DNA from 3 places in the Streptomyces sp. NPDC012510 genome. Region 2 is predicted to be linked to each of the others. Evidence: riboswitches for the same ligand, from Rfam matches in the RefSeq annotation. Region 2 holds a riboswitch; each other region holds the start of a gene.
The links. Region 2 has a riboswitch for cobalamin ahead of ACFY9I_RS25355 (cobalamin biosynthesis protein). Riboswitches for the same ligand answer to the same signal wherever they lie in the genome.
Positions count from the first base shown of each region.

Region 1: another riboswitch for cobalamin. It lies ahead of ACFY9I_RS18020 (prenyltransferase/squalene oxidase repeat-containing protein); the one in region 2 lies ahead of ACFY9I_RS25355 (cobalamin biosynthesis protein).
Region 3: another riboswitch for cobalamin. It lies ahead of ACFY9I_RS30780 (energy-coupling factor ABC transporter permease); the one in region 2 lies ahead of ACFY9I_RS25355 (cobalamin biosynthesis protein).

Region 1 covers NZ_JBIBEN010000008.1:327,884-335,437, forward strand. Annotated here, with positions in the region: gene ACFY9I_RS18015 (SCO2322 family protein) at 1-555, opposite strand, end outside; gene ACFY9I_RS18020 (prenyltransferase/squalene oxidase repeat-containing protein) at 552-1,919, opposite strand; cobalamin riboswitch at 2,035-2,169, opposite strand; gene ACFY9I_RS18025 (phosphotransferase) at 2,219-3,370, shown strand; gene ACFY9I_RS18030 (MBL fold metallo-hydrolase) at 3,377-4,405, opposite strand; gene ACFY9I_RS18035 (hypothetical protein) at 4,517-5,023, opposite strand; gene ACFY9I_RS18040 (hypothetical protein) at 5,011-5,340, opposite strand; gene ACFY9I_RS18045 (aldehyde dehydrogenase family protein) at 5,535-7,031, shown strand; gene ACFY9I_RS18050 (4Fe-4S domain-containing protein) at 7,031-7,264, shown strand; gene ACFY9I_RS18055 (NACHT domain-containing protein) at 7,269-7,554, opposite strand, start outside.
Region 2 covers NZ_JBIBEN010000014.1:60,334-67,887, reverse strand. Annotated here, with positions in the region: gene ACFY9I_RS25365 (putative cobaltochelatase) at 1-1,763, opposite strand, end outside; gene ACFY9I_RS25360 (cobyric acid synthase) at 2,170-3,702, opposite strand; gene ACFY9I_RS25355 (cobalamin biosynthesis protein) at 3,765-4,772, opposite strand; cobalamin riboswitch at 4,872-5,015, opposite strand; gene ACFY9I_RS25350 (hypothetical protein) at 5,610-5,831, opposite strand; gene ACFY9I_RS25345 (inorganic phosphate transporter) at 5,863-7,128, opposite strand.
Region 3 covers NZ_JBIBEN010000019.1:130,356-137,909, reverse strand. Annotated here, with positions in the region: gene ACFY9I_RS30800 (ABC transporter permease subunit) at 1-317, opposite strand, end outside; gene ACFY9I_RS30795 (ABC transporter permease subunit) at 329-1,297, opposite strand; gene ACFY9I_RS30790 (ABC transporter substrate-binding protein) at 1,318-2,904, opposite strand; gene ACFY9I_RS30785 (DUF1775 domain-containing protein) at 3,000-3,746, opposite strand; cobalamin riboswitch at 3,993-4,177, shown strand; gene ACFY9I_RS30780 (energy-coupling factor ABC transporter permease) at 4,207-4,914, shown strand; gene ACFY9I_RS30775 (energy-coupling factor ABC transporter substrate-binding protein) at 4,911-5,375, shown strand; gene cbiQ (cobalt ECF transporter T component CbiQ) at 5,382-6,131, shown strand; gene ACFY9I_RS30765 (ATP-binding cassette domain-containing protein) at 6,128-7,003, shown strand; gene ACFY9I_RS30760 (amidohydrolase family protein) at 6,985-7,554, opposite strand, start outside.

The sequences.
Region 1 (7,554 bases), on a different contig from region 2:
CTCGGCACCGGCGGTCCGGTCCGCGTCGACCGCCTCCCCGCACCCCTTCCCCGGATAGTCCGCGATGGCGCAGAGCAGCGCGTTCGTGTCGTACCGCAGCGGCTTCGCGACGGACGCCAACGCCTCGGCCGTCGTCGCGTCGTTCGGCACCCGCGCGCAGGCCGTACGCGGGGCCGGCGGTGTCTCCCCGGCCGGCGCGTCCGCCGCCGTGCCGAAGTCGATGACCAGCGCGACCCGCTTCTCCCCGTCCCGCGCGGCCGTGCCCCCGCAGACGACGTCGAAGTCGGCTGCCCCACGCGGCTTCGCCGCATCGGCCGAGTCCCGGCTGACAGCGAACCGGAACCCCTGTACGTCCCCGTCGGAGGGCCGCGCGGTGGAGGGCCCTTGGGTGGCGTACGCCCACGCCGAACCGTTCCGCTCCCAGAACGACCAGTAGCGGTAGGCGGCGGCCTCCGCCCGCGCCCCGCTCCCGAGCACGCAGGCGAGGACGAGCAGCGTGCCGCCCAGCAGGAGCGACACGGTCCTCGGTCGAGAGGGCTTCCGGTGGAAGATCATGTCTGCCGCCGCTTCCTGACGGCCCTCACCAGCTCGAACCCGACGAGAACGGCCACGGCGACGAGCCCGAGCCCGATCCCCCACCAGACGCCCGTGTCGAGGCCGTCGCCGCTGTCCTCTCCGGCGGCCGTGTCCTCGTTCGGTACGGAGGAGTAGTCGTCCACGTCGCGTGCGGGGCCGGTGTCCTTCAGGTGGGCGACCAGGTCGGCGCCGCCGAAGTCGCGGGGGTTCTCGCCGGAGGCGTGCGTGGCGAAGATGAGCTGGGCGTAGGCGGCGGGGCCGGACTTGGCCGCCCAAACGCCGTAGTTCTTCTCCAGCCAGGCGAGCGGCTTCCCGACCGCGTTCGTGTCCCCGGCGGCGGCGAGTGCGACGACCGCGTCGGCCGTGTTGCCGTGGTCGGGCTGATCCTCGGCGCCCGCGAGCGCGGACTTCAGGTATCCGTCGGAGGTCATGGCGCGGGAGAGATGGACGGCACCGTTGTGGGCGAGGTCCTTCGGGGCGTCACCCGCGACGCACTTCCCGAGGGACTCCGTGTCGGCGCCGCTGTCGTTGTCCGTCTTGGTCCCGCTGTCGGGTGCGAATCCCTCGCCCAGGCTGCCGAGCACGGCCGCGGCCGTGGCGTCGGCGTTCGCGGCGAGGCCGCCCTTCTTGTCCGGCTGATAGGCGAAGGCGCCACCGTCCTTCTCCCCGTCGTCGTCGCCGTCGTCGTCGCCGTCCCCGCAGGGGATGGCGAGGGCACGGAGCGCGTCGTAGGGCGACTTGCCGCTCTTCTCCTGCTTCTCGGGTGCGTCGCCCACGGCCGTCAGAGCGCCGATCACGACGGCCGTCGAATTCGCGTCGCTGGGCCCGCCGGGGGTGTAACCCCAGCCCCCGTCCTTGTTCTGGTTGTCCTTCAACCACCGCACCGCCCGCCCGGCCTCGGCATCACGCCCGCCGACGGCGGCGAGCGCCTGTGCCGCCGCGGCCGTGCTGTTCGTGTCGAGGGCCGTCTTGGCGTCGCACTCCGCCGTCGTGTCCGCCCGGTACGCCGCGAACGCCCCGCTCCCACACTGCTGGCCGACGAGCCAGTCCACGGCCCCGGCACCGGGCTTCTCCCCGACCGTGTCCAGCGCGAGCAGGGCGAGGGACTGCCGCCAGACACCGTCGTACGTGGGGTCGTTGGAGCCGTACAGGCCGGTGGGTATCGCCCGCGACGGCGAGACGGAGGGCGCGGTGGAGGACGCGTCGTCGACGGAGGTTGCGTCATCGGCGGAGGTCGCGTCGTCAGCGAAGGCGACCGGCGCGGAACCCGTACCGGGTCCCGTGCCCAGCCCGGCTGCGACGGCCAGTACGGCGACCAGCGGGGCACTGCGGCGGACATGCATGATCGGCGGCTGCCTCTCCCTGAGCGGGAGCCGGGCGGCACGGCGAAGCGCCGGGCGGCTCGGCTCCGTATTCCTCGACGGTGCCGTACACCGGCGGGCCGCCGGTGACGCGAGCCGGTCACGATGCGCACGGGGCAGTCCGACTCGCCGCCCCCTCACCGGGGTCGGCTCACGGTTGCGGGTCAGCGCCGGATTTGCACCGGCTTCCCCCCGTACGGGTGTGATGACGACCCGGCCACTCTACCTGCCGGTAGCCGAACGCCCGAGGGCCCGTCTGCGCGCCGGGATAGGTTCGGGCCATGCGTACGGGAAGACTGCTGGGGTCAGGGCGCACGGCCGACGTCTACGAACTCCACGACGACGAAGCCGAGTCCGGAACGGACGGGCGCGCCACCCTGGGCGTCGCCGCCCTACCCGAGGGCCCCGAGGGGCCCCTCGCCCGTGACGAATCCGACAGACCGGCCGGGCCTACCGTCCGCGACGAGGCCGACAGGCCTGGCGACTTGGGCGGTCGTAGAGACGCCGACGTGCCGGCCGGGCCGGCCGGGTCGGCGGGGTCGGCGGGGTCGGCCGGGTCGGCCGGTCATGGAGATCCTGGCGGGGCCGCAGGGTCGGCCGATCGTGACGAAGTCGGCAGGTCCGCCAGGTCCGTTGACCGTGGTGCGTCCGGCGGGTCCCGTGCGTCCGGCGGGTCCCGTGGGTCCGGCGGTCCCGTCCGCCGGGAGGGCGCCGACGAGTTCGGGCGACCCGCCGGTCCGGACGGTGTCGGCGGCGCATCCGGGGTCTGGGTGTTGCGGCGGTACCGGGACGGTTGGGGGGACGCGGCTGCCGAGGCCGAGGTCATGGAGTACGTGCGAGGCCATGGTTACCCGGTCCCGTGCGTACGGTCGGCGACCCGTGCGGAGATGGTGCTGGAGCGGCTGTCCGGCCCCACCATGCTGGAGGCCATCGCCACGGGCCGGCTCGACCCCGCGCGGTCCGGCGTAGTACTGGCCCGCCTCCTGCGCGACCTCCACGCCCTCCCGCCCCGCACGCACCGCGCGGCCTCACTCCCGCCCCCGGGTCCGGCACACCGCTCCCCTGCGCCCCGCATCCTCCACCTGGACCTGCACCCGGAGAACGTCATCCTCACGCCCGACGGCCCCCGGGTCATCGACTGGAGCAACAGCGAGGAGGGCCCACCCGGCCTGGACTGGGGTATCTCCGCGATGATCCTCGCCCAGGTCGCCGTCGACACCGCCGACCCCCGTGCGGACATGGCCCACGCCATCCTCGCCTCCCTCCTCACCCACCAGTCCGACGGCCCCTCCGCACTGACGGACGAGGGCCTCGTGGAAGCGAGGAAACGCCGGGCGGCTGATGCGACGATGAGCGCACGGGAGAGCGAACTCGTCGGAGCCGCGGAGCGGTTGGTCCGCTCACTCGGCGACGTGAGTTCGTCGACTGACTGAAGGTCCTCACACCGCCACGTACGTCACCGGATCGCTCCCCGGTACCGCCTCCGCTCGTCCCAGCTTCACCAGGCGCCGCAGATGGGCCTCCGCCTCGGAGACGGCGATGTTGCGGGAGGAGAAAGGGATGTCGGGCCAGGGGCGGTTCCACTCCATGCGTTCGGCGAGCTGCCAGGCAGTGAGGGGCTCGGCGAGGAGCGTGAGCAGGCCGGTGAGGCGGGACTCGTGGTGTGCGAGCAACTCCCGTACGCGGGCGGCGGTGTCCGTGAACGCGTACTGGTGGGCGGGCAGGACCTCGGCCGGGGCGAGGCGGCCGACGCGTTCCAGGGAGTCGAGGTAGTCGCCCAGGGGATCGGTGACCGTGTCGTCGTCCGGATCCTCGTACAGGCCGATGTGCGGACTGATCTCGGGGAGGAGATGGTCCCCGGAGAACAGACGCCCCTGGCCCGGGAGTTGGGCCGGATGGGCCTCCTCCAGGTGGAGGCAGACATGGCCGGGGGTGTGACCGGGGGTCCAGATCGCGCGGACGCGGCGGCCGGGGAGGTCGAGGAGTTCACCGGGGACGATCTCGCGGTCGGGCAGCGCGGGGGAGAAGCCGGGCAGGGCGCGGGGGCGGCGCGGGGCGCGCAGGACGGCCAGGTGTTCCTCGGGGGCGCCCGCGGCGGTGAGCCTGTCCGTCATGTACGAGAACCAGCGGTCGGGGGCGGTGCCCCGGGTGCGCCGTATGATCGCCGTGTCCGCCGCGTGCATCGCGATCCACGCGCCCGAGGCCTCGCGTACCGCGCCCGAGAGACCGTGGTGGTCGGGGTGGTGATGGGTGATCACGACGCCGTGGATATCCGCGACGGACGTACCGCACGCCGTCAGTCCCGCCGCGAGCATGTCCCAAGAGGCCGGGTCGTCCCAGCCGGTGTCCACGAGGACCGGGCCGCGGTCGGTGTCCACGACGTACACGAGGGTGTGGCCGAGCGGGTTGTCCGGGATGGGAACCTCGATGGACCGTACGCCTCCGCCGTGCTCGGTCACGTGTGTCATGGGCTCCCCTGTCATCGACACGCCGTCGCCACGCTCGGCCCACTATAACTAGAACAAGTTTCATCGGGGGTGTGTGTGATCCGGTCACCACGGTGACCGCCCATGTCGGTGTCAGCGGATACGGCCGCCTTCCGTGACCAGCCATTCGCCGGTTTCCCAGTCGGCGGGCCCGTTCTGGAGCCGGTAGCAGAGGTCGAATCGGATCTCGAGACCCGGCCAGGGGCTGAGGATTGGTACGACGCGGAAGATCTCCGCAAGTTCTGGAAACGTCATACCTTCGGGCTCGGGAAACATCTCCTCCAGTTCTGCGCGGGTCAGGTCGGTCCAGAGCGCGAACTGCCACTGGGTCCGGGTCAGCCACTGGTCGTGGACCAGTTCGAATCTGGGCTCGCGGCCGACGACGAAGTCACTGATGCCATCGAGGAACTCGTCCGCTGTCGATGGGAGGACGAACGGCCAGTCCTCGCCCGTGGGATAGCGGTACATGGTGGTTGTCGACGCGAGTGCGGTCGTGAGGTCGCGCCACTGCTCGGGTGAGGCCGCACAGGCGGGCAGGTTCACGCCCGTGTGATCGACGCGCCGAACGTGTCCGGCGATGCGGCGGGTCAGGTCCGCCATCTCGACATGCGCCGGCAGGGCCCGCGTCTCGTGCGTGTCAGCGCCACCCCATGTACCGATGGAGTGACCTGCGCCGAGGGCGACCTCGGGCGCTCGGGCGTGTGCACGTCGGCCAGCGCGAATGTCGTCACGGGACGAGCGCCGGCGGGCTGCGGCGGGGTGAGGGTCAGGCGGTCACCCACCCTGTTGGCCTTGCCCGCGGACCCGGTGAAGTCGGCGTACGCCACCTCGGCGAACAGCGAACGCAATTCATCGAGGAAACCTCGTGCCTGCGGTGCGTCGGGCAGGAGGAACGTGATCTCGGACAGGCGATCCATGCGCCCGACCGTAGCCGAATTCGAGTGCTTTCCCGGGGCGAGTGCACCACGCGGTCACCTTGGGAGAAGACGACTCCTCTTCCATCCCACCGTGGACTCCTCCCCCTGGAACTGGTATCAGTTCCCTGTATCCCTACCTGATGCATCGTCAGAAAGCATGCCCAGCAGACCACCTGACCGGAAGGCAGTCGGCCATGACCGAACTCGTGGAACACGGACAGCTGTTCATCGGCGGGGCGCTGACCGACCCCCTGGGCACAGACGTCATCGAGGTGGTCTCGCCGCACACGGAGGAGGTCATCGGGCGCGTACCGCACGCCTCCCGCGCGGACGTCGACCGCGCCGTGGCCGCCGCGCGCCACGCCTTCGACCACGGCCCCTGGCCCCGTACGACCCTGGCCGAACGCATCGAGGTCGTCAGTCGCATCAAGGACGCCTTCGCCGTACGGCACGAGGAGTTCGCCCGCCTCATCAGCGCAGAGAACGGCACCCCGTTCACCTCCAGCGTGATGGTCCAGGCGCTCGCCTCGCTGATGGCGTGGGACGCCGCGATCACGACGGCGCGCGACTTCACGTACGAGGAGCGGCGGGACGGTGTGCTCGGAAAGATTCTGGTCCGGCGCGAGCCCGTCGGGGTCGTCGCGGCGGTCGTCCCCTGGAACGTCCCGCAGTTCACCGCCGCCGCCAAACTCGCCCCGGCACTGCTGGCCGGCTGCCCGACGATCCTGAAGGTGTCGCCCGAAACCCCCCTGGACGCCTACCTGTTGGCGGAGATCGCGGCCGAGGCCGGACTCCCCGAGGGTGTCCTCTCCATCCTTCCCGCCGACCGCGAGGTCAGCGAGTACCTGGTCGGACACCCGGGCGTCGACAAGGTCTCCTTCACCGGCTCCGTCGCCGCAGGCAAGCGGGTCATGGAGGTCGCCGCCCGCAACCTCACCCGTGTCACGCTGGAGCTGGGCGGCAAGTCGGCGGCCGTGATCCTCCCGGACGCGGACGCGCAGACCGCCGTGGGCGGCATCGCCCCCTTCGCCTGGATGATCAACGGCCAGGCCTGCGTCGCCCAGACCCGCATCCTCGTGCCCCGCTCCCGCTACGACGAGTTCGCCGAGGCCTTCGCGGCCGCCGCCTCCGCGCTCAAGGTCGGCGACCCCCTCGACCCGGCCACGGAACTCGGCCCCCTGGTCGCCCAGCGCCAGCAGCGCCGCAGCCTGGACTACATACGCATAGGTCAGGAGGAGGGTGCCAAGATCCTCACCGGCGGCGGCCGCCCGGCGGGCCTCGACCGCGGCTGGTACGTCGAGCCCACCCTCTTCGGTGACGTCGACAACTCCATGCGCATCGCCCGCGAGGAGATCTTCGGCCCGGTGATCTGCCTCCTCCCGTACGGCGACGAGGCGGAGGCCGTGAAGATCGCCAACGACTCCGAGTACGGCCTCAGCGGCAGCGTCTGGACCGCCGACGACGAGCGCGGCATCGACATCGCCCGCCAGGTCCGCACCGGCACATACTCCGTCAACACCTTCAGCCTCGACATGCTCGGCCCCTTCGGCGGCTACAAGAACTCGGGCCTGGGCCGGGAGTTCGGCCCCGAGGGCTACGGCGAGTACCTGGAACACAAGATGATCCACCTGCCGGCCGGATACGAGCCGCCCACCGAGGTCACCGTCACCGCCGGGAAGGGCGTCGGGTGATGGGCGACCGCTGGCACGTGGAGGTCGACCGCGGCCTCTGCATCGGCTCCGCCCAGTGCACGCACCTCGCCCCGGACGCCTTCCGCCTCGACTCCGCCATGCAGTCCCACCCCACCGAACCGCAGACCGACGCCCACGAACGCGTCCTGAAGGCGGCGGAGGGCTGCCCCGTGGAGGCGATCTCGATCACCCTGCTCGGGAGGGGGGAGCCGGTGTTCCCACCGGAGGAGTAGGGGCTTATGCCCTGCCGTCGCGCGCCGTACCGTCCCCGCGCCAGATCCGCTCCACCTCCGCGAACTCGGCAGCGTAGGTGCCGGGTGGCAGCGCCTTGCGGAGGTGGATGAGGTCCGAGGGGCGGAGGAGACCGAAGGCGTTGGGCGGGAGGGCGCGGAGGAACGACTGGGCGTGGGTTGTCAGCCAGTCGTCGAGGCCGAGGTCGGCGGCGAGACGGAGGAGGTCGATGACGGCTGAGGGGCGGCTCGCAGCGGCTTCCCCGGGGTCGTGTGCTGCGAGAATCTCGTTG
Region 2 (7,554 bases):
ACGACCAGTGGCCGCCGCGCGGGGTCCCGTAGCCGCTCCACCCGCAGCACCTCATGGGCGCGCAGCAGCCCGGCGGCCAGCGGCGTCCGCCCACCCGTCGGCAGCGACTCCAGCCGGGCCGCCGCCGCGTCCACGGACGAGGTCGGCGGCAAGGCCAGCTCGGCGGCCGATCCCCGGAAGGTCACCAGCCCCACCTTGTCCCGCCGCTGGTAGGCGTCGAGCAGCAGGGACAGCACGGCCCCCTTCACGGCGCTCATCCGCTGCCGGGCCGCCATCGACCCGGAGGCGTCGACCACGAACAGCACGAGGTTGCCCTCGCGCCCCTCCCGCGTCGCCTGCCGCAGATCGTCACGGCGCACGACCAGACCCGGCCCGGACCGCCCCCGCGTCCGCTGGTGCGGCGCGGCGGCCTGGACGGTCGCGGCCAGGTGAAGCTTCGTCAGCGTGCCGCGCGGCCTGCGCGCCCCGGTGGTGCGCCCGTGCTCGGTCCGTGCCCGGGACCGCCGCCCGGCAGCGCCCTCACCGAGTCCCGGCACACTCAGCACCTTCGTACGAAAGGGCTCGGCGGCCCGTACGGCGGACTGCTCGCCGGCCCCGGCGCCGGAGGTCTGCGGCTCCCCGCCCTCCCCGCCCTCGGACCGTGCGCCCGTGTCACCGCCCTGCGGCCCGTCGGGCTCGGACGAGGGCGGCTGCCCGCCACCGCCGGGTCCGTCCGGACCCGGATCGGGGTCCTCGTCCCCGGAGTCCTGCGACGGCGGCCCGAACTCCTCCAGCGTCTCGTCGAGCTTGTCCTCGTCCAGCCCCGGGGCGTCGAACGGGTTGCGCCGCCGTCGGTGCGGCAGCGCCAGCAGCGCCGCCCGGCGCACGTCCTCCGCGAGCACCTCGGTCCGTCCGGCCCACGCGGCCAGCGCGGTCGCCGTCCGGGCCATCACGATGTCGGCCCGCATCCCGTCCACCTCGAAGGCCGCACAGGTCGCCGCGATCTGCCGCAGCGCCGCGTCACCGAGCTCCACCGACGGCAGCAGCTCCCGCGCCGCCACGATCCGGGCCCGTACGGCGGCCTCCTCGTCGGCCCAGCGCGCCGCGAACCCGGCCGGGTCGTCGTCGTGGGCGAGGCGCCGCCGTACGACCTCCACCCGCTGGTCCGGCTCCCGCGAGGCCGCGACCTCGACGGTCAGCCCGAACCGGTCGAGGAGCTGCGGCCGCAGCTCGCCCTCCTCCGGGTTCATCGTCCCGACGAGCAGGAACCGCGAGGCATGCCGTACGGAGACGCCCTCACGCTCGACATACGAGGCACCCATCGCGGCCGCGTCCAGCAGCAGGTCGACGAGGTGGTCGTGGAGCAGGTTCACCTCGTCGACGTAGAGGATTCCCCGGTGCGCGTCCGCGAGCAGGCCCGGCTCGAACGCCTTCACGCCCTCCGAGAGTGCCCGCTCGATGTCGAGCGCGCCGACGAGTCGGTCCTCGGAGGCGCCGACGGGCAGCTCGACCATGCGTGACGCACGCGTCTCGAACGCCGGCTCGTGCGGCCCGTCCGGGCACGCCGGATCGGGCTTCGCCGGGTCGCACGAGAAACGGCATCCGACGACGACCTCCACCTCCGGCAGCAGCGCCGACAGCGCACGCACGGCGGTGCTCTTCGCGGTCCCCTTCTCACCGCGCACCAACACCCCGCCGACCGCGGGCGACACCGCGTTCAGCAACAGCGCCAGCCGCAGGTCGTCCTGACCGACGACGGCCGTGAACGGAAACGGGGTGGTCATGCGGCGATCACTCCTTCGTGTGCGTCGTGTGGGGCATGTGGGGCGTGTGGGGCGACTGGAGCGTCCGCCCTCGCGAGGGTCTCGTGGAGCCCGGGACGCCGGAGGCGGAGTCGCCGGCCGAGTCGTCCCTGCCCGCCGGTGCGGTGGTCGAGGCGTCGTGGTCTCTCGGCCTCGTCCCCCAGCGGGACCGTGGGCACGCCCCGGGTCTTCGACCGCGCGCGCCCGTCCTCGCGGGCCCGCACGCCACCCGGCAGCCGTCCGACGGCGCCGTCCGCGCCCTCGGTCGGACCGGGCGGCTCCCGCTCGACATCCACCCGGGTCGGATCCCCGCGCCGGTACGAGGCGCCACAAGCGGCCCTGGCCGACGGCGGATCCGTGTCGGCTGTGGCCGACGGCGGCACCCGGCTCATGCGGGCGCTCCCGGTGGAACGAAGGGCAGTCCCGCCGGCGCGCCCGACTCGATGAGCCGCCAGAGCGCGTCGGTGTCCGCGTGTTCCTCGATCAGATCGCCGAGCCGGTCCAACTGCTCCTCGCGCAGCGCCGCGAACGAGGTGTCGGCCGCCGGCACGAAACGGCGCCCGGCGGCGGCCGCCACCTCCCGCAGAAACGCCCGCCGGAACCCGTCCGACTCCAACGACCCGTGCCAGTGCGTACCCCAGGTCTGCCCGACGCGGCACCCGTCCAGGCTGTGTCCGTCGTCATCGGAGATGAACGCTTCACCGCCGACGACTTCGGCGACCCCGTGATGGATTTCGTACCCCTCGACCCGTTCCCCGAGGGCTTCCCCGACGGGCCGGGTGAGCGTCTTCTCCCGCGCGAACCGCACGCGGACGGGCAGGATTCCGAGCCCCTCGACATGCCCGCGCCGGCTCTCGACCTCGTCCTCGATGTGCTCGCCGAGGGCCTGGAACCCACCGCAGACGCCGAGGATCGGCCGCCCCTCGGCGGCCCTGCGCAGGAGGGCGTCGGCGAGGCCCCGCTCCCGCAGCCACTCCAGCGCCCGGACCGTGCCCCGGGTCCCGGGTATGACGACGAGGTCGGCGTCGGCCAACTCCTCGGCCCGGTCCACGAACCGCACGACGACACCCGGCTCGGCGGCGAGCGCGTCCACATCCGTGAAGTTGGACATCAGCGGAACCGCGCACACGGCGACCCGCAGCACGTCCTCCCCGACGGGCGGCGCGGCGTTCGACTCCCGGACCGTCCCCCGCAGGGACACCCGCAGTCCGTCCTCCTCGTCGATCCCGAGCCCGTGCCGGAAGGGCAGCACCCCGTACGTGTGGCGCCTGGTGAGCCCGTGCAGCATGTCGAGCCCCGGCTCCAGCAGGGAGACGTCCCCACGGAACTTGTTGACGAGGAATCCGGCGACCTGTGCCTGATCCTCGGCGGAGAGCAGCGCGACCGTCCCGAAGAACGACGCGAAGACGCCCCCTCGGTCGATGTCCCCGACGACGAGCACGGGAAGCTGGGCGTTGCGGGCGATTCCCATGTTGACGATGTCGGTCCGCCGAAGATTGATCTCGGCAGGACTGCCGGCCCCCTCACAGATCACCGCGTCATACGTGCCCCGCAACTCCGCGAGGCAGTCGAGCACGGTCCCGAGAAGCTTCTGCTGCCGCCCTCCGTGATACCCCCGCGCGCTCATCTCCCCCACGGGCTTCCCCAGCAGCACCACCTGACTGCTGCGCTCCCCACCGGGTTTGAGCAGCACCGGGTTCATGAGCGCGCTCGGCTCGACCCGACAGGCCTGGGCCTGCATGGCCTGGGCCCGCCCGATCTCGGCGCCCTCACTCGTCACGAACGAGTTCAGCGACATGTTCTGCGCCTTGAACGGCGCGACCTTCACACCCTGCCGCACCAACCACCGGCAGATCCCGGCGGTCACGACACTCTTCCCGGCGTCGGAGGTGGTCCCGGCGACGAGCAACCCACCGCCCAGGGCCCGACCACCACGCACGAGGCTTCCTCCCCCACCGCTCACGAGGCTTCCTTCCCCACCGCTCACGAATGCCGCTCCGACCGCTGGACGCGCGAGTGGGGGAGAGCCGGCACGGCCCCCGGCGCCGGGCGCCCTCCGACCCTGGCCCGCAACACGGACGCCCCCGCACCGACCCCCAACGCCAGCCAGCTCACCCGCCGGGACAACCGCACAGCCCGCTCGATGTCCGCGACCACCACCGCTCGCCCCTCCCCGTTCAGCACAGGCCGATGCTCCACCCGCCCCGCATAGGACAACGTGCCCCCCAACCGCACTCCGAGCGCCCCCGCGAACGACGCCTCCACCACTCCCGCGTTGGGACTGGGATGCTTCCCCGCATCGGCCCGCCAGGCCCGCACGGCCCCCCGAGCGTTCCGGCCGGCGGCAGCCGCCAGCACCGCCGTCAGCCGAGCCCCCGGCCACCCCGCCACGTCGTCCAGCCGCGCCGAGGCCCACCCGTAGCGGCGATACCGCCGCGACCTGTGTCCCACCATGGCGTCCAGCGTGTTGACGGCCCGGAACCCCACCAGCCCGGGCACTCCGCCCACGGCCCCCCACACGAGCGCTCCCACCACCGCGTCCGACGTGTTCTCGGCGACGGACTCGACCACGGCCCGTGCGATCCCGTCCCTGTCGAGTGCCTGGGGATCACGCCCACACAGATGAGGCAGCCGGGCCCGTGCCCCCTCGATGTCCCCGGCCTCCAGGAACCGCCCCACGGCCCGAGCCTCGCGCCCGAGTGAAGTCCCCCCGACGACGGCCCAGGTGGCGGCGGCGGTCAACGCGACAGAGGCCGCACGCGAGGGCCGTACGACGGACGAGGCCACGGCCCCGAGCGCCACGGCACCACCCGCGCACACGGCGGTGTGCAGTGCGCCCCACCCCCGGTGGTCCCGCCACAGCACCCGCTCCACGGCCCCGGCCGCCCGCCCGAACAAGGCGACCGGATGCCCCCGGCGAGGATCACCGAGCAGCAGGTCACCGAGGAGGCCGGCGGTGGCGCCGTACGCGAAAACGCGATCGGCACGCATCGGCTCAGCCGATCACAGGGTCGGGCAGGGACCGGAGGGCAAGACTCGACGGGCGGCCGCGCATGGCGATATGTCCTCACTCAGGGTGTCCACGCCCTGGTTCGACGAGACCGACGGCGAGAGTTCCTGGCTCCCGGGAAGGTTCTTCCCCGGTGACAGTGGCGGGACCGCGCCGGACTCGCACCGGCTTCCTCTCCTGCCGTCGTAGATGGCCCCGGCAGTCCACCACGCCCCTTCGAGAGCAGTCAACTTGCTGTTGACCTGCACAGCAGCGGTGTGCTGAGCCCCACACCGCTGACTTGTCGTCAGACGACGGTGTGGATCAGGAGGAGCCACTCCGGCGACGGGGCCGGCCCGGTGGAAGTGGCCGCCGAGGGCAGGCGTGCCCTGGCCCGTGACGCGAACGGGATCAGTGACGCACTGCTCGTCTTCCGCTACCCGGTGCGGTGGGGTCTTCCGGCCGTACTTGTGGACCCGGGAGCGGGTGGATCGTGAAGATCCGCTCGGGACGGGAGGTCGCACATCGAAGACCGGGCGAGGGAGACCGCCTCGGCGCTCCCGCGGCAGCCCGGCGTCTGCCCTGGCCGCTCTTCTCGTGGCGAGCGGTGAGGCGCGTGCTCAGGTCTGGCTGGTGGTGACCGTTCTCGGTGCCGCTCAGCCTGAGGAGGCCGCGCCCACGGCGCCGATCAGCGCCGAGCCGAGGGGGACGCGCCGCCGGGCGGAACGCCCCGTCCGGCTGTCCCACACGAACGAGACCCCCGTAGGCGCCACAAGACGTCTACGGGGGTCGTTGCGAAGCCGCCCATGTCGGCCCCGGAGGGCCGTGGGTTCTCGATGTCAGGTCATGATGAGGGAAATGCCGTACGCCACTGCCCCCGCGCACAGCGCGAAGCAGACGTACGCCCCTGTGGTCGCCGCCGCCACCGAGTCACCCCGGGTTGACGCCTCCTCCCGCTTGGAGAGGCCGACGATGCCCAGGGTGAAGAGGCCGACGAGGGCCACGGTGACCACGAGGCTGACTCCGAAGACGGAGCCGAGAGCTGCCCAGTCGATGTGCATGGTGGTGATCTTCCTCAGGAGGTCGCGGAGCTCAGACGGCGGGCGTGGGCGTGGACGAGTTCGCCGCGGCCGTGGTCTCGACGGCGGTCGCGGCCACGGGGGCCGGGACGGTAGCCGCCGGCTGCTCGGTCACGGGGCCGACCGGCGGCGGGGTCACCGCGGCGATGGCCGTGGTCACCACACCCGGGGGCTCCTCGGCGTGGTCGTTCACATTGGTGTGGTCGACCACCTCACGGCGCGAGATCAGCCAGATCGCGGCGCTGGAGGCGACGAGGAAGACTGCGACGGCGGCCGTGCCCCAGGTACCGAGGGCCGTCACCCACTCGGCGAGCGCGGCGACCAGCGCCGCGGCCGGCAGGGTCAGACCCCAGGCGACGAACATGCGGGTGGCGGTGGACCAGCGGACCACACCGCCCTTGCGGCCGAGGCCCGCGCCCATCACGGCACCGGAGACCGAGTGCGTGGTGGAGAGGGAGAAGCCGAGGTGCGAGGAGGCCAGGATGACCGTGGCCGCGCTGGTCTGGGCGGCGAAGCCCTGCTGCGGCTGGAGGTCGGTCAGGCCCTTGCCCATCGTGCGGATGATGCGCCAGCCGCCCAGGTAGGTGCCGAGCGCGATGGCCAGACCGGCGGAGACGATGACCCAGACCGGCGGGTCGGAGTCGGGCGCGAGGGCACCGCCGGCGACCAGGGCCAGGGTGATGATGCCCATGGTCTTCTGGGCGTCGTTCGTGCCGTGGGCCAGTGAGACCAGGCCCGCGGAGGCGATCTGACCGGCGCGGTAGCCCTTGCCGGAGGCCTTCTCGTTGGTGTGCCGCCCGAGCTTGTAGGTGAGCCGGGTGGCGAACATCGCCGCGACACCGGCGACCAGCGGGGCCGCGACGGCCGGGATCAGCACCTTGGTGACGAGCACGTCGCCGTGGACCGCGCCCACGCCGACCGAGGCGATCGTGGCGCCGATGAGGCCGCCCATCAGGGCGTGCGAGGAGCTGGACGGCAGCCCGACGAGCCAGGTCAGCAGGTTCCAGAGGATGGCGCCCACGAGCGCCGCGAATATGACCTCTGGCTGTATCCCGGACTCGTCGACGAGTCCCTTGGAGATGGTGTTGGCGACCTCTATGGACAGGAACGCGCCGACAAGGTTGAGCACGGCGGACATGGCAACCGCGACCTTGGGCTTCATGGCGCCGGTCGAGATGGTGGTGGCCATCGCGTTGGCGGTGTCGTGGAAACCGTTCGTAAAATCGAACGCGAGCGCGGTGATCACCACTATCGCGAGGATCAGCGAGAAGTTTTCCATTTACCCGGGCTTCTTTCGGACGTCAGTGGCATATGGACCGTAGGCAACCTGGGTGAACGGGAGATGAACTGAGGCGGACCTGTGGGTGTAGCAATAGGGGTGCCGCCGTTCCGCTTGTCCCCCGACGGCTGAGTCGGGCCGTCGGAAGCGGGGCGCGTTCTCGAACTGAAGCGGAATACTGGGCTCCGCGGCTGGGCCCCAGCCCCTGGTGAACTCCCTCAGTCGGCTCACGGAGCCGTTGGAGAGATTTCGGTCACCCGGCAGGCTCCGCGGCAGCGTCCGTCGGTCCGCGCGCCGTCGTACCGGCCGCAGTACGGGCGAGGCGGCGAGAAAGCATCCGGAGGCTACTGGAAGATCCCCGCAGCCCGGTCCGATCGATCGCCGGTCGCTCGCCAACTCGGGGTGATGCGGGGACGTATGGCCTCT
Region 3 (7,554 bases), on a different contig from region 2:
AGATCGCGGCCGACGTCGTCGGTGCCGAACGGGTGGGCCCAGGAGGGCGGTTGCAGCTTGGCGGCCAGGTCGACGGCCTGCTGGTCGAGCTGGACCAGCGGGGGGACGAGCAGCACGGCGAGCACGGTCACCGCCACGAGCGCGGCGGAGGTGCGGAGCCGCAGGGTGTGGGTCGAGCGACGGTCCGTGCCCCGTGACCGCCACGCCGACTCGGGCGGTGTCCCGCCCGCCCTGTCGGCCGCCGTCCCGGAACCCGTCGCCCGGTCAGCCGCTTCCCCGGCGCCCGCCGCCTTGTCGGCCACTGTCGATTCAGCCATGGGAATCACCGTCACAGTTCACTGAGTTTCACCCTCGGGTCGATCAGGCCGTACAGGAGGTCCGCCAGCAAATTCCCGACGAGGACGGCGACGGTGGCGAGCGTGGTGAGGGCGGCGAGCAGCGGGAAGTCGACGGCGGTGGCCGCCTCCACCGTGGCCGCCGCGATGCCGGGCCAGCTGAAGACGCTCTCCACGAGCAGGGCGCCGGTGATGAGTTCGGGCACGCGGGAGCCGATCAGGGTGAGCACCGGCAGCAGTCCGGAGCGCAGCGCGTGGCCCAGGAGGACCGTGCCTTCGCTCAGGCCTCGGGCGCGGGCGCCGCGTACCGGGTCCTCCGCCAACGCGTCGCCCACGCCCTGCCGTACGTACAGGGTGAACCAGGGCAGTTGGGACACGGCGAGTACACCCGCCGGCAGGACGAGATGGCTCGCGACCTGCCCCGCCGTGACCACTTCGCTGGCGGTGTCCGTCAGACCGCCCGCCGGGAGCACGTCCAGTCGGAGGGCGAACAGCCAGATGGCGAGTAGGGCGATCCAGAAGACGGGGGCCGCCTCCAGGGCGTACGCGACGGAGGTGACGGCCCGGTCGAGCGGGCTCCCCGGGCGGCGTGCGGCGAGCACACCGAGCACGGTCCCCAGCAGTACGGCGACGGCGAACGCGACGGCGCACAGCAGCGTCGACCAGACGAGGCGTTCACCGATCACCTCGGCGACCGGCTGCCGCATCACAGTGGACCGGCCCAGGTCACCCGTGAGCGCGGAGGTCAGCCAGCGCCACCAGCGCACGGCGAAGGGCTCGTCCACGCCGAGGTTGGCCCGTAGCCGGTCCAGGGTCTCCTGGTCGGCGCCGAGGGCGGCGGTGCCCGCGTACGCCTTGACGGGGTCGAAGGGGGAGGCGGCGGCGATCGCGAACACGCCGAAGGTGACGACGAGGACGATGGGGACGGCGAACAGGGCCCGCCGTCCCGCCAGTCGTGCCATCGCTCCCCAGGGGAGTCGGGTCACTTCTTCGGCTGCCAGTCCTCGATGTTCCACCACGGTCCGCTGGCGAAGCCGTGCTCGTGCGGCTCGACCTGCGTGGTCAGCCCGTCCCAGCGGTCGGCCAGCACGTACACGTGATCGATGTGGGTGAGGAAGGTGTAGCCGGGGTCCTTCACCAGCTCGCGTTGGAGCGTGTCGTACGCCGTCTTGCGGGCGGCCTCGTCCTGGGTGCGGCGGCCGGTGTCGAGGGCCTGGTCCACGGCCGGGTTGTCGTAGCGGCCCATGTTGTTGAAGCCGTCGCCGGCGAGGGAGGAGTGCAGCATCGTGTAGAGGCCGTAGTCGGGGTCGCCGGTGCTGCCGAAGCCCGCGAGCACCGCGGTGTTCTTCATGCGCGGTTCGATGACCTCCCAGGTGGCGCTCTCCACCTTCACCTCGATGCCGGCCTTCTTGGCGTCGGAGGCGTAGGCCAGGGCGTGGTCCTGGCGGACTTTGTCGCCGGAGGGGTAGAGCAGGGTGAAGGCCGCCTTGCGGCCGTCCTTGGCCCGGATGCCGTCCGCGCCGGCCTTCCAGCCCGCCTCGTCGAGGATCCGCCCGGCCCTGCCGAGGTCCTGGGGGCGTTCGATGCCCCGGGCGAACCACGGGTCCTCGGTGGGCAGCGGCCCGTAGGCCGGGTGGCCCGCCCCGTCGAGGATCTTGTCCACCATGGCCTCGCGGTCCACGGCGGCGTCGAGCGCCTGTCGGATCGCCCGGTCGCCGGTGACCTCGTTCTCGGTGGGGAGGGTGACGGTGCGGTAGTCGTAGGACTCCGCCTGGTAGGTCCTGCGGGCGCCGTCGTCCTTGAAGGTCGCGGCGAGGTTGGGCGGCAGGACCGCGCCGTCGAGGTCGCCGGAGCGCAGCCGGGTGGCGCGTACGTCGTCGTCGTCGATGACCGCCATGGTGAACTTCTTCACCTTCGGCGCACCGCCCCAGTAGGTGGGGTTGGCCTTGAAGGTGAGTTTCTCGCCCTTGCTCCAGGCGGAGAGGACGTACGGGCCGGTGCCGACCGGCTCGGTGTTGAAGGACCCGGAGTTGGGGTCCTGCTCGCGGGCGATGTGCTCGGGGACGATCGGCAGGACCGTGCGGCCGGCGAAGGGCGCGTAGGGGTACTTGAGGGTGAAGACGACCTTGTCGTCGCCGTCCGCCCGCACCTCCTTGACGGCGTCCAGTTCGCTGCGGGCGGTGTTGTTGGTCTTCGCGTCCAGGACGGTCCGGTACGTGAAGACCACATCGGCTGAGGTCAGGGGCTCGCCGTCGCTGAACTCCACGCCCTCGCGCAAGGTGTAGGTGTAGGTACGGCCGCCGTCGGCGACCTCCGGCAGCGCTTTCGCCAGCGCGGGTCTCAGCTCCAGATCGGCGTCCCGGGCGAGGAGACCGTCGAAGATCTTGGAGTTGCCGTCCTTGCCGTAGCCGAGGAGCGGGCTGAGGGTCTCCGGCTCGGACGCCACCCCGATCACGACGGCCTCGGCGGAGTCACCGCCGTCCGCGCCACCGCCCGGCGCCGAGCACGCGGTGACCCCGAGGGCCACCGCCGCCGCGACGGCGGCGCCTCGTATCGGTCGGGACGTCATGAGCCTCACACCCTTACTGCAGAAAACACGCTGTTGCATGTTAGTCGCAGTAAGGGCTACCCCTGGCAGCCGGGCGTCAGTCCCCGCCGGTTCCGTCAGGTGGTGCCGCTCCGGCGGCCGCGTCGGAACCACCACACTCCGGCACCCAGGGCGAGGACGGCCGCGCCGATGCCCAGGGGGACGGCGAGGGGGAGTCCGTCGTCGCCGTCGGTGCTGTCCGCCGCGGACTCCGCCGACGGTGCGGAGGCCCGCGTGCTCGGCTCGGACGAGGACGCGGCCGTCGAGGGCTCCTCCGAAGGGCTCGGGGCCGGGCTCACGGGCTTCGCGCCGGGGGCGGCGGCCTTCAGGTCCAGGCTGGGCGCGGGGTGACCATGGCCATGACCGTGGTCGTCCTCGCCGGCGTCGTCCAGCTCGATCCAGCGGTCCACCCTGCCGTCGCTGTAGGACTGCAGCGTCTTGAAGACCAGGGACTTCGCATCGGGCAACTGCCGTACCGTGACGACGTACTCGGCGTCCGCCCCCACGGCGAGCTTCTCCCCCGAGACGGTGTAGCCCCGGCCGGTGGAGGCGAACTTCCAGCCGTCCGGTCCCTTCTCGTAGGTGATGTCGGCCGGGGCGATTCCCTCGGGCAGGATCACCTCCAGCTTGGTGATGCCGGCGGAGGAGGACTCCGACTCCGCGGAGAAGGTGAGTTCGACGTTCTGGTCGAGGGCTCGGGCGCCCTCCGCCTCGACCTCGGCGTGGGCCGCGGCCGGTGCCGCGATGGCGACGGTGACCGCGAACGCGACGGCGGTGAGGACGCCGAGACGGCGCGTACTGGGTGCCAGAGTCGGGCGGTGCACGGCTAACTCCCTTGTGACGGCGGTGTGAAGAGTGCATTCAAGCGCAGGGCGAGGACCCCGGCCAAGGGTGACCAGGGCACACCGGGAGACCGGTCGCACCGGTGAAGTCGTCGCACCCGGGCAAGGCCGCCCGTTGCCCCGACAGTGTGTGCCGGGTGTGACTGAGGGGGTGTGCGGCGGGGTGTGTGCTGTTCACCACCGCTTTCGCGCCCTCGTCCCGCGCTTGTCAGCGCCCTTGTACGGGCACTACTGTCACCACGCCTTGGTGAACGGGAAATCCGGTGTGATGCCGGTGCGGCCCTCGCCACTGTGATCGGGAAGTCCGGCTCCGGCCCTCGCGGGCAGCCACTGGGTCCTTGTGACCCGGGAAGGCGGAGCACGGGCGGTGGTACCCGTGAGCCAGGAGACCGGCCAAGGCGCGTCAACCATCCACGAGGTGCTGGAGAGGGTCTGCTGAGCCATGCACATAGCCGAGGGTTTCCTTCCCCCGGCGCACGCGATCGCCTGGGGCGTAGCGTCCGCGCCGTTCGTCGTCCACGGAGTACGGTCACTCACCCGTGAGGTCAGGGAGCATCCCGAGAGCACACTGCTGCTCGGCGCCTCGGGGGCCTTCACGTTCGTCCTGTCCGCGCTGAAGCTGCCGTCGGTCACCGGGAGTTGTTCCCACCCCACCGGCACCGGGCTGGGCGCCATCCTGTTCCGGCCGCCGATCATGGCGGTGCTCGGCACCATCACCCTGCTCTTCCAGGCGCTGCTGCTCGCGCACGGCGGCCTGACCACGCTCGGCGCCAACGTCTTCTCGATGGCGATCGCCGGACCCTGGGCCGGTTACGGCCTCTACCGGCTGCTGCGGCGGTTCGACGTGCCTCTGATGGTCACGGTGTTCTTCGGCGCGTTCGTCGCCGACCTGGTCACCTACTGCGTCACCAGCGTCCAGCTGGCGCTGGCGTTCCCCGACCCGAGCAGCGGCTTCCCGGGCGCGCTCGGCAAGTTCGGCTCCATCTTCGCCGTCACCCAGATCCCGCTCGCGGTGAGCGAGGGTCTGCTCACCGTGCTGGTGATGCGTCTGCTGGTGCAGTCGAGCAAGGGCGAACTGACCCGGCTCGGTGTGCTCCTGGCGGGAAAGCCGAACCGGACCGAGACCGATGCCGAGGCGGTGGCCCGATGAACCGGAACACGAGGATCAACGTCCTGCTGCTGCTCGTGGTGGCCGCGCTCGCCGTCCTGCCGCTGGCCCTCGGCCTCGGCGACCACAAGGAGGAGCCCTTCGCGGGCGCCGACGGCGAGGCGGAGACGGCGATCACCGAGATCGAGCCGGACTACGAGCCGTGGTTCTCCCCGCTGTACGAGCCGCCCTCCGGCGAGATCGAGTCCGCCCTGTTCGCCCTCCAGGCCGCGCTGGGCGCGGGCGTCCTCGCGTACTACTTCGGGTTGCACCGGGGGCGACGGCAGGGCGAGGCACGCGCACGGGCGGGGTGGAACAGCGCCGAGGACGGCGGCGCGAGCCCGGCGGCCCCGTCGGACACGAAAGCCCCGGGGGCCCCGTCCGCCTCCTCGACCGCCGCACCCCGGGCGAGTGACGGGACATCACCGGATGGCTCCGGAGAATCCACCGCCGGACGGGGCTGACCCCTCGTGCTGCCGATCGACGCGGCGGCGCACAGCAGCCGCTGGCGCCGCCGCCATCCCGTGGACAAGGCCGTGCTGGGGCTCGGCCTCACGTTGCTCGCGATCTCCCTGCCGCCGTGGCCCGGCTCCGCCCTGGTGCTGCTGACCGCGCTCGCCGTGCTGCTGGGCCCGGCGGGCGTACCCGGCCGCCGACTGTGGCGCGCCTACCGGGTGCCGTTGGGGTTCTGTGTCACGGGGGCGCTGCCCCTGCTCGTCCAGGTCGGCGGGCCCGACGGGTTCGTCACCCTGGCCGAGGGCGGTCCGGTCCGCGCCAGTGAGCTGCTGCTGCGCACCTCCGCCGCGTCCCTCGGCGTCCTCCTGTTCGCCTTCACCACCCCGATGTCCGACCTGCTGCCCCGTCTGGTCAAGGCCGGGGTGCCCGCGCCGGTCGTGGACGTCGCCCTGGTCACGTACCGCATGAGCTTCCTGCTGCTGGACTCCGTGCGCCGGATCCGGGAGGCACAGGCGGCCCGTCTCGGGCACACCACACGGGCCGCCGCCTGGCGTTCGCTCGCCGGTCTCGGCGCCACCGCGTTCGTGCGGGCCTTCGACCGGGCGGCGCGGCTGCAGACCGGGCTCGCAGGACGGGGGTACGACGGCGCCCTGCACGTTCTGGTGCCCGAGGCCCGGGTCTCCGCCCGCTTCACCGCGGCCAGCGTCGCGCTCCTCGCGGCCGTGGCCGCTCTCACCTTCGTCCTGGAAAGGCCGCTGACATGAGCGAGCCCGTGCTGGTCTCCCTGCGGGGCGCGTCCTTCGCGTACGAGGACGGCCCGGCCGTGCTCAGCGACCTCGACTTCGAAGTGCCCGAGGGTCGCGCGCTCGCCCTGCTGGGCCGCAACGGCAGCGGTAAGACCACGCTGATGCGGCTGCTCAGCGGCGGACTGCGGCCCCGCACCGGCGAGTTGACGGTGGAGGGGCAGCCGGTCAGGTACGACCGCAAGGGCCTGACCCGGCTGCGTACGACCGTGCAACTGGTCGTGCAGGACCCCGACGACCAGCTCTTCGCGGCGTCCGTCGCACAGGACGTGTCGTTCGGGCCGCTGAACCTCGGGCTGCCCGACGAGCGGGTGCGGGCCCGGGTGGACGAGGCGCTCGCCGCCCTCGACATCACCGCGCTCGCCGACCGGCCCACCCATCTGCTCTCCTTCGGCCAGCGCAAGCGGACCGCCATCGCCGGGGCCGTCGCGATGCGACCGCGTGTCCTGATCCTCGACGAGCCGACCGCCGGGCTCGACCCCGACGGCCAGGAACGGCTCCTCGCCACCCTGGACGAGCTGCGCCGGTCCGGCACCACCGTCGTGATGGCCACCCACGACGTGGACCTCGCCCTGCGGTGGGCCGACGACGCGGCACTGCTCACCCCGTCCGGTGCGCGCACCGGCCCCGTGGCCACCATGCTCGCCCGCACGGACCTCCTGCAACAGGCGGGGCTGCGGCTGCCGTGGGGGGTCGCGGTGACTCACCTCCTGCGGGGACGGGGTCTGTTGAGCGAGGAGGAGCTCGGCCCCCGCAGCCCGGACGAGTTGGCCGCCCTGGCAGGGGCGGACACCGAAGCGGGTCTGCGGCTGCCTCAGATCCGCAGGCCGTAGACACGGACGGCGGTGCCCGCGAAGACCTCCCGCTGCTCGGCCGCGCTCAGTCCGGACATCAACGCCTCGGCCGCGCCGAGGACTCCGGCATAGTCGGAGGCGAGCCGGCAGACCGGCCAGTCCGAGCCGTACATCAGCCGGTCGGGGCCGAAGGCGTCCAGCACGGTGTCGGCATACGGGACGAGATCCGCGACGCGCCAGGAGTGCCAGTCGGCCTCGGTGACCATGCCGGAGAGCTTGCACACCGTGTTCGGCAGAGCCGCCAGTCGCCGTATCTCCCCCGCCCACGGCTCCAGCTCGCCGGATGCGATGGGCGGCTTGGCCAGGTGGTCGACGACGAACGTGAGGTGGGGGAGCCGGGCCGCGGCCTCCACGGCGGCCGGGAGCTGGTGCGGCTTGACCAGCAGGTCGTAGACGAGCCCCGCGTCGGCAACGGCGGCCAGGCCGCGCAGTACGTCCGGGCGTGTCAGCCAGTGCGGGTCGGCTTCCCCCTGCACCTGGTGGCGGATGCCCACGAGATGCTCGCCGCCGGGGCCTTCGCGTAGCTTCGC